One region of the Streptomyces sp. NPDC102360 genome, then DNA from elsewhere that is predicted to be linked to it. Evidence: predicted binding sites of a transcription regulator. Region 1 holds the regulator's gene; the other holds the start of a gene.
The links. The regulator HspR, encoded in region 1, represses chaperone genes until heat shock. The targets are predictions, from matches to a motif close to TTGAGNNNNNNNNNCTCAA.
Positions count from the first base shown of each region.

Region 1 (6,239 bases):
CTCGTAGAAGAGCACGCCGAGGCCATCGAGGCCGATCTCCTGCGCCACTACGGCGTCGACCTGCTGGACTGGCACCGCGGGCAGTTGTCGTCACGCCGGCTCGCGGTCCTCGTCCAGCACCTGCCGCGCGACAGCGCGCTCGGGCGGGAGCTGCACGGAGACACGGCCGAATGGGGCGTCACGGACTACCTGTTGGCCCACGTGGTGGACCTGCTCCAGGACGCCAACTGGATGTTCGCCACGGTCAACCGGGACGAGGACAGCGAGCCTCTCGACTCACCGCGACCCATTCCGCGCCCAGGACTGGCAGAGCCACCCGAAGAGGACACCTTGAGGGGCGACGGGACCGCGCTCCCCTCGCCTCAAGACCTCGGCACGTTCTTCGCTTAGAAGGCCGTCCGCCGTGGACCCGGCCCCGACGAACTCGTCAAGCGGTGAAATAGACGGCAGCGCCGCCGCCGAGTAGAAGCAGGCCCAAGCCCAAGGTGATCAGCACATTTCTCTTGACCTTCGCGGCTGCCTCAAAGTTCCCTGCCTCCCGCTCTTCGCCAACCACACCACGCATGAGCAAAAAGAAAATGAGCAGGATGGCACCCAATGCCGACATAACAACCCCGATTAACCTCGCCAGGATTTGCATGTCGGTCGCCTCTGCAAGATGGATCACGCCCACACCCTCCACTCGGCCGTCCTTCCTGCCATTTCGCCCCATCCTGGCCACGGCAGATCAAGGAGTCAAGACGCAGAATGGGAACGGAGGATCACTCATGAGCAAGCACACCACAGATGACGTCTACGAAAAGGTGTCCGAGCTTGAATCCTCGCTCAAGACATCTCCCGCTGGTGGAAAATCGCCGGCAGCCACCAGCAAGGAGCTGAGCGACAAGGTCGAGGTCCTCAAGAAGGCAATAGCAGCGGGACCGGCCGACAAGAAGACAGACCTCAAGGGAGCCCTCGCGGAACTTCCCGTCCTCAAGGAAATACTGGGTGTACTCAAGGCCGGCGGCGGCCCCGCGTACATCGTGCTCGGCATCGTGGCACTCAAAGCGGGCCTCTCTTCGATCGGCATCAAGATATTCGACATACAGAAAGCCGTACAGGCTCTCTCGCGTCGGGCTTTCGGCGGAAGGGAAATCACGACGACAGACAGCGGCCGAATAACCCGCGCGGTTCCCGAACAACCTCAGAACATGAGGCTCCCCTCGGCAGGCCGAGTCACCGCCCTGAAGGAAGCAGTACGAAAGCTGAACGGCGAGATACACATCTACAGCACCAAATCCCGGGCGCTGCCGTCCCCTCGGAACATGAAACAGCTCGCCGACTCTGCTGGACGCCTGAGCTCCGCCGCGAGCAAACACGGCGACGTCGCCCGCAGCTCGCCGTCACCACGTACACCGATACCCCCGGCCTCCCGCTGCCCTACCGCAGCATCAGCCTCGAACTCGTGGAGGTGTCCCGTGCAACAAGCTGATCCGGCCACGGAGGCCGCGCTCGGCACCGGCGAGCGCACCGCCACGCACACCACCCGGCTCGGCGGCGAGGACGTCGGCGCGCAGGTGCAGTCCTGGGGGCTGGAACGTTCGTACGCGACCGATCTGCCGGCCGCCATGCGCGCGTTCTCCGGGAGTTCATCGGCCCAGCTTCAGCTCCAACTCGGCGGCAGTGGACAGGATGTGGCGCCCGCCCTGTACTCGGCGTGGGCCGACCGCGGTACCGGTGACCTCGCCCGGCCCGGTCAGAGCGTCGTCCACGAGACCGGAGTGGGGGCCGGCGAAACCCTGCCCGCCTTCCGCGGCACCCTGCGCAGCAGGTCCGCCGCATCCGGCACCGACACCGTGCACCTCGTCGGCCACGGCCGCACTAACCACGCGGGCTCGGGCTCGTCCGCCGTGTACGCGGCCGTCCGCGCCGAACGCGCCCTGCCCTCACCACCGGGGCCCGACGCCGTCGACGGCAACACCCATTTCTACGGCTTCGAGATCGAGAACCTCGGCAACGGCCGCGACCCCTACCCGAGCGCCCAACTCGCCGCCGTGGAACGGCTGTCGGCGGCCCTGTGCCGTGCCCACGGCTGGACGGCGGCGAGTGTGATCGGGCACAAGGAGTGGACCCGCCGCAAGATCGACCCGTCGTTCTCGATGAGCGGGATGCGGACCCGTATCGGCACCCGGCTCGGCACCCTCCCGGTGCCCGCGCCGCCGCCCGCGTACGCGCGGTTTCCCGGCGCCTCCTTCTTCGTGCCGGGTCGCCGCGGCGCACTGATCACGGCGGTCGGCAAGCGTCTCGTCGCGGAGGGCTGCGGGCGGTACCGGGTCGGCCCCGGACCGGAGTGGACCGCGGCCGATGTGGCCTCGTACGCGGCGTGGCAGCGCAAGCTCGGCTACTCGGGCGCGGACGCCGACGGCGTTCCGGGCCGCACCAGCTGGGACAAGCTGCGGGTACCGGAGGCGTGACATGGGTGAACAGGTCGATGTGGCCCTGGAGTTGGAGCGACTGCGGCGCTCCGTCGACGTGGGTTTCGCCGCCACCCAGGGCAATCTGGCGCTCGTGCTCCAGCGCGCCGACCAGACGGACAAGACACTGGGCGAGCACGAGGACCGCATCGACGCCCTGGAACGCTCCCGCTGGCCGCTGCCGTCCCTCGCGGCGCTGACCTCGTGCGCCGCACTGGTGATCGCGGTGTGGCAGTCGACGGGCAGATGAGCCGGGCACATACGTGAAGGGGCCCGGAGGTTTCGCGGCCTCCGGGCCCCTTCACGTACGTACGACTACTGGTCCTGCGACCGCCTGTTCTTCGGCCGCCACACCACCAGCGCGCTCGTCTGCTGGACCTCCTGGTACGGGACCAGGTCCCGGCGGTACGAGGCGTGCACCGCCGCCTCGCGCTGCTGGATCGCGGAGGCCGCGCCCTCCACTGCCGCGGAGAGTTCGGCCACCCGGGACTGCAACGCGGCGACCTGGTTCTCCAGCTCGATGATGCGCTTGATGCCGGCCAGGTTGATGCCCTCGGCCTGCGACAACTGCTGCACCGTACGCAGCAGTTCGATGTCGCGGGCGGAGTAGCGCCGGCCGCGCCCGGCCGTGCGGTCGGGCGAGACCAGGCCGAGGCGGTCGTACTGGCGCAGGGTCTGTGGATGCAGGCCGGACAGCTGTGCCGCCACCGAAATGACGTACACCGGCGTCTCGTCGGTCAGTTCGTACGGGTTGTGGCGCCGACGGCCGGGCTGCCCGTCCATCACATTCACGCTCCCTTCGCGGCCTTGAACAGTTCTGCCCGCACATCGGTGTCCTCAGTCGCCTTGCGGTACGACTCGAGGGCGCTGCGGGCGTCCTCCGAAAGCTCCTTGGGGACGTCCACCTCGACCGTCACCAGGAGATCGCCGCGCGTGCCGTCCTTGCGGACCGCGCCCTTGCCGCGGGCCCGCATCGTCCGCCCGTTCGGCGTGCCCGTGGGCAGCTTCAGGGTGACGGCGGGGCCGCCGAGCGTGGGCACCTTGACCTCGGCGCCGAGCGCCGCCTCGGTGAACGTCACCGGGACGGTGACGGTGAGGTTGTCGCCCTTGCGGCCGAAGACCGGGTGGGCGTCGACGTGCACGACGACGTACAGATCGCCCGCGGGGCCGCCCCGTTCACCGGGTGCGCCCTTGCCGCGGAGCCGGATGCGCTGGCCGTCGGAGACCCCCGCGGGGATCCTGACCTGCATGGTGCGGGAGGACTTCGCCCGCCCGCTGCCCTTGCAGGCCTCGCACGGCGTCTCGGCGATCAGGCCGCGGCCCTTGCAGTCCACGCACGGGTCGGTGAGGGAGAACCCGCCACCGCCGCCCCGCGAGACCTGTCCGGTGCCGACGCAGGTCGGGCACACGCGCGGTGTGCCGTTCGCGTCGCCGGTGCCCGAACACGCCTTGCAGGGGGCCTGCGACGACATGCGCAGCGGGACCGTGGCCCCGTCCACCGCCTCGGTGAAGCTGAGCGTCACCTCGGACTCGATGTCCTGGCCCCGGCGCGGCTGCGTACGCGTACCCGCGCCCGCACCGCCCCGGTTGAACAGTCCGCCGAACACATCGCCGATGCCGCCGCCGAAGCCACCCTGACCGGCCTGGCCCTGGGCGCCGCCTCCGAAGAGGTCTCCCAGGTCGAAGTTGAACGAGCCGTTGCCGCCGGCGCCGCCGGGTCCCGGACGGAACCCGCCGCTGCCGAACAGGGCGCGCGCCTCGTCGTACTCCTTGCGCTTCTTGGGGTCACCGAGGATGTCGTTCGCCTCGGAGATCTCCTTGAAGCGCTCCTCCGCCTTGTCGTTGCCCTTGTTGGCATCGGGGTGGTTCTCACGGGCGAGCTTGCGGTACGCCTTCTTGATCTCGGCGTCGGTGGCGTCCTTGGGGACGCCGAGGACCTTGTAGTAGTCCTTCTCGATGAAGTCCTTGGTGCTCATCGGCCTCGACGTCCCTCCTTACCCGTGTGTGTGACGTCAGCCCTCTTCCGGGCCACCGTTCTCCTTCTCGGCATCCTTGTCGGCTGCCTCGTCCGCCTTCGCGCCCGGCTGCGGCTCGGCCACGGCCACCCGCGCGGGGCGGATGGTGCGCTCGCCGATCCGGTAACCCGGCTGCAGGATCGCCACGCAGGTCGTCTCCGTGACGTCCGGCGCGTAGCTGTGCATCAGGGCCTCGTGCACGGTCGGGTCGAAGGGCTCGCCCTCCTTGCCGAACTGCTGAAGGCCCATCTTCGCGGCGACCGTCTCCAGGGATTCGGCCACCGACTTGAAGCCGCCGACGAGCTCGCCGTGCTCACGGGCACGGCCGATGTCGTCGAGAACGGGAAGCAGCTCGGTCAGGAGGTTCGCGACGGCGATCTCCTTGACCGTGACGCGGTCCCGCTCCACACGGCGCCGGTAGTTCTGGTACTCGGCCTGCAGGCGCTGGAGGTCCGCGGTGCGCTCGTTGAGCGCGGTACGCACCTGGTCCAGCTGCGCGGTCAGGGCAACGTCCGCTGCGGAAGCTGAGTCCCCGGCCGGGGCCGCCCCCTCCTCGTCGGAGGGAGCGGCCTGCGGCTCGGCGTCGTCGGGGGTGGCGCCGGAGGGGACGTCAGGCTTCTCGTTCTCCTCGAAGCCCGGGGTCTCCTCCGTCACGCGGCACCGTCCTTGCGGTCCTTGTCCTCGTCGACGATCTCGGCGTCCACGACGTCGTCGTCGGCCTTGGCGTCGCCCTGCGGGGCGTCACCCTGGGGGGCCTCGGCGCCACCGGCGGCCTGGGCGTCGGCGTACATGGCCTGGCCCAGCTTCTGCGAGACGGCGGCGACCTTCTCGGTCGCGGTGCGGATCTCGGCCGAGTCCTCGCCCTTGAGCTTCTCCTTCAGCTCGGTGAGCGCCTCCTCGACCTCGGTCTTCACCTCGGCGGGAACCTTCTCCTCGTTGTCCTTGAGGAACTTCTCCGTCTGGTAGACGAGCTGCTCGCCCTGGTTGCGGGACTCGGCGGCCTCGCGGCGGGCGTGGTCCTCGTCCGCGTACTTCTCGGCCTCTTCGCGCATCCGGTTGACCTCGTCCTTCGGCAGCGAGGAGCCACCGGTGACGGTCATCTTCTGCTCCTTGCCCGTGCCGAGGTCCTTGGCCGTGACGTGCATGATTCCGTTGGCGTCGATGTCGAAGGCGACCTCGACCTGCGGGACACCACGCGGGGCCGGCGGCAGACCGGTCAGCTCGAACATTCCGAGCTTCTTGTTGTACGCCGCGATCTCGCGCTCGCCCTGGTAGACCTGGATCTGCACCGACGGCTGGTTGTCCTCGGCCGTCGTGAAGATCTCCGAACGCTTCGTCGGGATCGTCGTGTTGCGCTCGATCAGCTTGGTCATGATGCCGCCCTTGGTCTCAATACCCAGGGACAGCGGGGTGACGTCGAGGAGCAGGACGTCCTTGACCTCGCCCTTGAGGACACCGGCCTGGAGCGCGGCGCCGATGGCGACGACCTCGTCCGGGTTGACGCCCTTGTTGGCCTCGTTGCCCGCGGTCAGTTCCTTGACCAGCTCGGCGACGGCCGGCATGCGGGTCGAACCACCGACGAGAACGACGTGGTCGATCTCGGAGAGGTTGATGCCCGCGTCCTTGATGACGTTGTGGAACGGCGTCTTGCAGCGCTCCAGAAGGTCGGACGTGAGCTGCTGGAACTGGGCGCGCGTGAGCTTCTCGTCCAGGTGCAGCGGGCCCTCGGCGGACGCCGTGATGTACGGCAGGTTGATCGTGGTCTCCGTGG
Region 1 covers NZ_JBIWLG010000004.1:149,908-156,146, forward strand. Annotated here, with positions in the region: gene ACIRHA_RS19000 (hypothetical protein) at 85-390, shown strand; gene ACIRHA_RS19005 (hypothetical protein) at 428-667, opposite strand; gene ACIRHA_RS19010 (peptidoglycan-binding protein) at 1,458-2,453, shown strand; gene ACIRHA_RS19015 (hypothetical protein) at 2,455-2,703, shown strand; gene ACIRHA_RS19020 (heat shock protein transcriptional repressor HspR) at 2,769-3,236, opposite strand; gene dnaJ (molecular chaperone DnaJ) at 3,242-4,429, opposite strand; gene grpE (nucleotide exchange factor GrpE) at 4,466-5,122, opposite strand; gene dnaK (molecular chaperone DnaK) at 5,119-6,239, opposite strand, start outside.

Region 2 (6,239 bases), on a different contig from region 1:
CTGCTGCTGCGGGCTTCGCGGGCGCGGCAGGGGCCTGCGCTGCGGGCGCGGCCGGGGCCGCGGGCTTCTCGGCCGGCTTCGGGGTCGACGCGGCCCCCGCGGCCGCGGCACCTGGCTTGTAGTCGGCGAAGAAGTCCCACCAGGCTCGGTCAACCGAATTCGGGTCCTGGAGGTACTGCTGATAGATCTCGTCGACGAGCCACTCGTTGGGTCCGAACGCGGCCGCAGGGTTTTTACCCTGCCCGGCTTGGTCGGTCTCGGTGGAGATGCTCGAGTTACTGGGGGACTGTGGCGACACGGCGTGAACCGCCCTCTTCCGCTTCTCACAAGGTGATGGACAGCGGGAATAAAGGCTACGCCTCCATCGGCGGGACTTGCAGACCGGGCCGGTCATCCGTCACGTAAGTCACACCGGAAGTTGCGTTTCGGGCCGGGAAATGGCGGGAAACAAGCGGGGTTTCGGAACGTTCGGATGCGCGCCCGGCGTGTTCGTGTCTGCCCGGCGCGCTCTTGACCCTTGCCTGACCGAAACCCTACGTCAACTTTGCGTTCCGGGCTCTCCCGGAAGAGTGACCTTGATCCGGCAGCCCCGAGCGGATTCGGCCACTCGGATCTGCCCGCCGTGCAGTTCCACGGCCCAGCGGGCGATGGCGAGGCCGAGGCCCGTGCCGCCGTCGCCCTTGTCGCCCGTGGCGGCGCCCTGGTTGAAGCGCTCGAAGACCTTGTGCCACTCGGACTGCGGGATGCCGGGGCCCTCGTCGAGCACCTCGAGGACGAGGGACTCGGGGTAGGGGCCGCGGCGGGCGCTCACGGTGACGCGGCCGTGCTGCGGCGAGTGCTTCACCGCGTTGTCGATGAGGTTCGCGACGACCTGGTGGATGCGCTCCGGGTCGGCGCTCGCCGTCAGCTCGGGCGGCGAGACGTCGAGGTGCAGATGGACGTCCGTGCGCGTATGGGTGCCGGAGCCCGAGGCGAGTCCCGCGCGCTGGGAGACCGCCATGTTGGCCTCCTTCAGGACGCCCGACAGATACGGCCAGACCTCGAAGCGGCGCGTCTTCAGCGGCACGACGCCGTTGTCCAGGCGGGACAGGTCGAGCAGCGTGTCGACGAGGCGGCCGAGCCGCTCCGTCTGTTTGAGCGCCGTGCGCATCGTCTCGGGGTCGGCGGCCATGACGCCGTCGACGACGTTCTCCAGGACCGCGCGCAGGCCCGCGATGGGCGTGCGCAGCTCGTGCGAGACATTGGCCACGAGCTCTTTGCGCTGCTGGTCCTGGGCCGCCAGCTCGTCGGCCATGCGGTTGATGGTGACCGCGAGGTCACCGATCTCGTCCCGCCGGCCCGCGCCGCGGACCCGGCGCGAGTAGTCGCCGTTGGAGATGAACCGGGCGACCGTGTTCATCTCGTCGAGCGGGGCCGTCAGCGAGTGCGCCACGAACTGCGTGATCAGCAGCGTGGCGATGATCGAGAACACCGTGATGAAGCGCAGCTCCGTCGCCGTGTACATCGCCACCATGAGCAGGCCCGTGGTGATGAAGACGGAGACGACGACGAGCGTGCCGAGCTTCGCCTTCACGGAGAAGGGGCGCAGACCGCCGGACGCCCACTGGGGGTTGAACGGCGGTCGGTGCGGCCGCCCGCCCGTTACCCGGTTCCGGTCCCCGCCGCTCACGGGTTCGGCGTCTCCAGCGCGTAGCCCACGCCGTGCACGGTGCGGATGCGCTCCGCGCCGATCTTCCGGCGCAGGGCCTTGATGTGGCTGTCGACCGTGCGGGTGCCCGAGGCGTCCGCCCAGTCCCACACCTCGGCGAGCAGCTGCTCACGGGAGAGGACCGCGCGCGGCGTGTTCGCCAGGCACACGAGGAGGTCGAACTCGGTGGGAGTGAGGTGTACGTCCTCGCTCCTGACCCGCACGCGCCGCTGCGCGTGGTCGACTTCCAGCTCGCCGAGCCGCAGGATGCCGCTGCGCGGCGTCGTGGCCGCGAGCGCCGCCCGCTCGACGCGGCGCAGCAGCACGTGCACGCGCGCCGCCAGCTCCCGCATGGAGAACGGTTTGGTCATGTAGTCGTCGGCACCGACGCCGAGCCCCACCAACATGTCCGTCTCGTCGTCGCGCGCGGTGAGCATCATGACCGGCACAGGCCGCTGGGCCTGTACGCGCCGGCAGACTTCGAGCCCGTCGAATCCGGGCAGCATGATGTCGAGGATCAGCAGGTCGGGCTGCCAGGCCTCGGCCGTGTCCACCGCCGCCGGACCGTCCTGCGCGGTTTGCACGAGGAATCCCTCGGCGCGCAGCCGGGCGGCGATGGCGTCGACGATCGTCGGATCATCCTCGACGACCAGGACCCGTCGTTGGGCTCCCTGGGTCGTCGTGGTGGTGTTGTGGGAGGTGTGTGTCTGCTCCATCGCCCCGCCCCTGAGTGCGCGTCGTCGTGACGCGCTTGACGCTTGAATGATCGGGTTTCGGACGTCAGCGTACGGGGAGTTACCGCCGGTCGGCTACGTGGGCCTCAGAGCGAGGTGCACCACGTCAGGGACGCCCCGGACAACCGGGATCTCTTCGGTGCGCACCGCCTGGAATCCGGCATTCCGCAAGGTTTCTTCGAAATTTGCTGACGGCTGTGCGGACCATACGGCGAGAACACCGCCCGGGTCGAGTCGGTCCTTGCAGGCGGCGAGGCCGGACGGTCCGTAAAGGGTGTCGTTGTCCTCGGTGACCGTCCAGTCCGGACCGTTGTCGATGTCGAGGCAGAGCGCGTCGTAGGTGTCCGTGGCCGTGTGCAGATGCCGTACGAGGTCGGCCTCGACGATTTCCGTACGGGGGTCGGCGAGGGCCTCTGCGGAGAGCGCGCGCAGCGGGCCGTTCCGATGCCAGTCGATGATCGCGGGTTCGCGCTCGACGACCGTGATGCCGCCCCAGCGCGGGTCGGCGGCCGCGTGCGCGAGGGAGAAGCCGACGCCGAGGCCGCCGATGAGGACGCGCGGCCTCGCGCGGCCGTCAAGCGAGGCGAGCGCGGCGTCCATCAGCAGGCGCTCGGAGCGGCCGTCGGAAGTGTCCATCAGGAACGTGCCGTTGGCGATGATCTGGAGCAGCTCGCCGTGCCGGCGCAGGACCACCTCGCCGAACGGGCCTTCGCGGCGATCGAGGACGACGGGTGGACCGGGATGGTGCAGGGTCGTCATGGCGGCCATTGTGGCCGACGGGGTCGGCGGCCCGCCGGTATTTTCTGTGGCCCACGTCTCACATGGCGCTCGTCACAGAGGGTGACCCGCACCGGGGTCGACGCCACGGGGCTCCGCCCCGGACCCCGCTGCTCAATCGCCGCAGGGGCTTGAAAGATCGCCTCAATCGCCGGCGGGGCTTGAAATATCAAGCCCCGCCGGCGATTGAGGCGATCCAGCCCCGCCGGCGTTTGAGGCGCGGGGTCCGGGGCGGAGCCCCGTGGCGTGGGGTCAGTCGACCGGTCCCACGTACTTCGCGTTCGTCAGCGGCGCCTCGATCCGCCACCCCACCGACTCGTAGAGGAACCGCCCCTCCGGGGTACACGCGAGGACCGCACGGGTCGCGCCCTGCGCATGCGCCGCTGCCTGGAGCGTGCCCATGACCACACGGCCGAGCCCCTTGCGGCGATGGTGTGCCGAGGTCTCGATCTGGTCGACGACCGCGCTCGCCCCGGTCGGGGCGATCTGACCGCGCGCCGCGAACGCCCCCGCCGCGTCGGTGACCAGGACCCGCGTGACCCCGGCGCGATTCCAGATGTGCCGGATGTAGCCCCCGGGGGCCGGAGGCACGGCGGCCCGGGTCAGTTCCGACGACATCAGGAAGTCGTCCGCCCCGTACGCCTCCCACTCCGGGCCGAGCCACGGCAGCACCCGCTCCGGGTCCGCGAAGACCTTCAGGTGGGTGCCGCGGCCGCGCGTCGCCCCGGCCGCCTTGCGTACGGCCTCCTCGGACACCGCGTCGTTGGTGGCGCCGATGACGTGCCGGCTCACGTGCTCCTGAAGGCCCACATGAATCGTGTAACCCCAGGGCTCGACGAGCGGGGGAGCGGCGCCGCGAGAGACGACCCAGCCGTCGATCCAGTTCCGTACCAGCTCCTCGCCCGTCATGCCCGCACTCCCAGATGTAAGGGTCCGTTTCGCATTCGAGTTATTACATACGGCGCCCCGCCGGGTGCGATAGTCGTGATCGCTGACAGCGAACGGCCGTGCTGGAACATCTTGAGGCCGTCGAGCATTGAGTCCTTGTAACTCAACTTGACTGCCAAAGGGGAGATCATGGCTTCGACGTCCACACCGCTCACCCTGCCCGTGCTGCCGCTCGACGACGAAGTCGTGCTGCCCGGAATGGTGGTGCCCCTGGACCTCAGCGACACCGACGTACGAGCCGCGGTGGAGGCCGCACAGGCAGCCGCGCGTACCGGATCCAGCAAGCCGAAGGTGCTGCTTGTTCCACGCGTCGACGGGACGTACGCGAACACCGGCGTGCTCGGCACCGTCGAGCAGGTCGGCCGCCTCGCCGACGGCGACCCCGGCGCCCTGATCCGCGGCGTCGGCCGCGTGCGCATCGGCGCCGGCACGACCGGGCCCGGCGCCGCCCTGTGGGTGGAGGGCCTGAACATCGAGGAAGAGGTGCCGGACCCGTTGCCCGGCGCCGTGACCGAACTGGTCAAGGAATACAAGGCGCTCGCCACGAACTGGCTGAAGAAGCGCGGCGCCTGGCAGGTCGTGGACCGCGTCCAGGCCATCGACGACGTGTCCGCGCTCGCCGACAACTCCGGCTACTCGCCGTTCCTCACCACCGCCCAGAAGATCGAGCTGCTCGAAGCCGCCGACCCGGTGGAGCGCCTGAAGCTCGCCACCGGGCACCTGCGCGACCACCTCGCCGAGCAGGACGTCGCCGAGTCCATCGCCAAGGACGTCCAGGAAGGCGTCGACAAGCAGCAGCGCGAGTTCCTGCTGCGGCGCCAGCTCGACGCCGTGCGCAAGGAGCTGCGCGAGCTGAACGGTGAGAAGGACGACGGCGAGGAGTCGGACGACTACCGCACCCGCGTCGAGGCCGCCGACCTGCCCGAGAAGGTGCGTGAGGCCGCGCTCAAGGAGGTCGAGAAGCTGGAGCGGGCGAGCGATCAGTCGCCCGAGGGCTCCTGGATCCGCACCTGGCTCGACACCGTCCTCGAACTGCCGTGGAACGAGCGGACCGAGGACGAGTACGACATCCAGGGCGCCCGCGCCGTCCTCGACGCCGAGCACGCGGGCCTGGACGACGTGAAGGAGCGGATCACCGAGTACCTGGCCGTGCGCAAGCGCCGCGCGGACCGCGGCCTCGGCGTGGTCGGCGGCCGTCGCGGAGGCGCCGTGCTCGCGCTCGTCGGCCCGCCCGGCGTCGGCAAGACCTCGCTCGGCGAGTCCGTGGCGCACTCCATGGGCCGCAAGTTCGTCCGCGTCGCCCTCGGCGGCGTACGGGACGAGGCGGAGATCCGCGGCCACCGGCGTACGTACGTCGGTGCGCTGCCGGGCCGCATCGTGCGCGCCATCAAGGAGGCCGGGTCGATGAACCCGGTGGTCCTCCTGGACGAGGTCGACAAGGTGGGCTCCGACTTCCGTGGCGACCCTGCCGCGGCGCTCCTCGAAGTCCTCGACCCGGCGCAGAACCACACCTTCAGGGACCACTACCTGGAGGTCGAACTGGATCTGAGCGATGTCGTGTTCCTCGCGACGGCGAACGTCCTGGAAGCCATTCCCGAGGCGCTCCTCGACCGTATGGAGCTCGTCCGGCTCGACGGCTACACCGAGGACGAGAAGGTCGTCATCGCCCGTGACCACCTGGTGCCGCGCCAGCTGGACCGCGCGGGGCTCGCGGCCGACGAGGTCACCATCGGCGACGACGCGCTGCGCAGGCTCGCCGGCGAGTACACGCGCGAGGCCGGCGTACGCAACCTGGAGCGGTCCGTGACGCGCGTGCTGCGCAAGGTGGCCGCGCAGCACGAACTGGGGGAGCGGGAGCTGCCGTTCACGGTCGGCGAGGGCGATCTGCGCTCGCTCATCGGACGGCCGCACCACGTGCCCGAGTCGGCGCAGGACCCGGCCGAGCGGCGCACGGCCGTGCCGGGCGTGGCGACCGGGCTCGCGGTCACCGGGGCGGGCGGAGACGTGCTCTTCGTGGAGGCGTCACTCGCCGACCCGGAGACGGGTGCGTCGGGGCTGACCCTGACCGGCCAGCTGGGTGATGTGATGAAGGA
Region 2 covers NZ_JBIWLG010000007.1:340,886-347,124, forward strand. Annotated here, with positions in the region: gene ACIRHA_RS27060 (multifunctional oxoglutarate decarboxylase/oxoglutarate dehydrogenase thiamine pyrophosphate-binding subunit/dihydrolipoyllysine-residue succinyltransferase subunit) at 1-298, opposite strand, end outside; gene ACIRHA_RS27065 (ATP-binding protein) at 539-1,669, opposite strand; gene ACIRHA_RS27070 (response regulator transcription factor) at 1,666-2,403, opposite strand; gene ACIRHA_RS27075 (spermidine synthase) at 2,497-3,189, opposite strand; gene ACIRHA_RS27080 (GNAT family N-acetyltransferase) at 3,451-4,107, opposite strand; gene lon (endopeptidase La) at 4,276-6,239, shown strand, end outside.
Region 2: the regulator HspR is predicted to act here: its motif matches at 4,235-4,253, upstream of lon (endopeptidase La).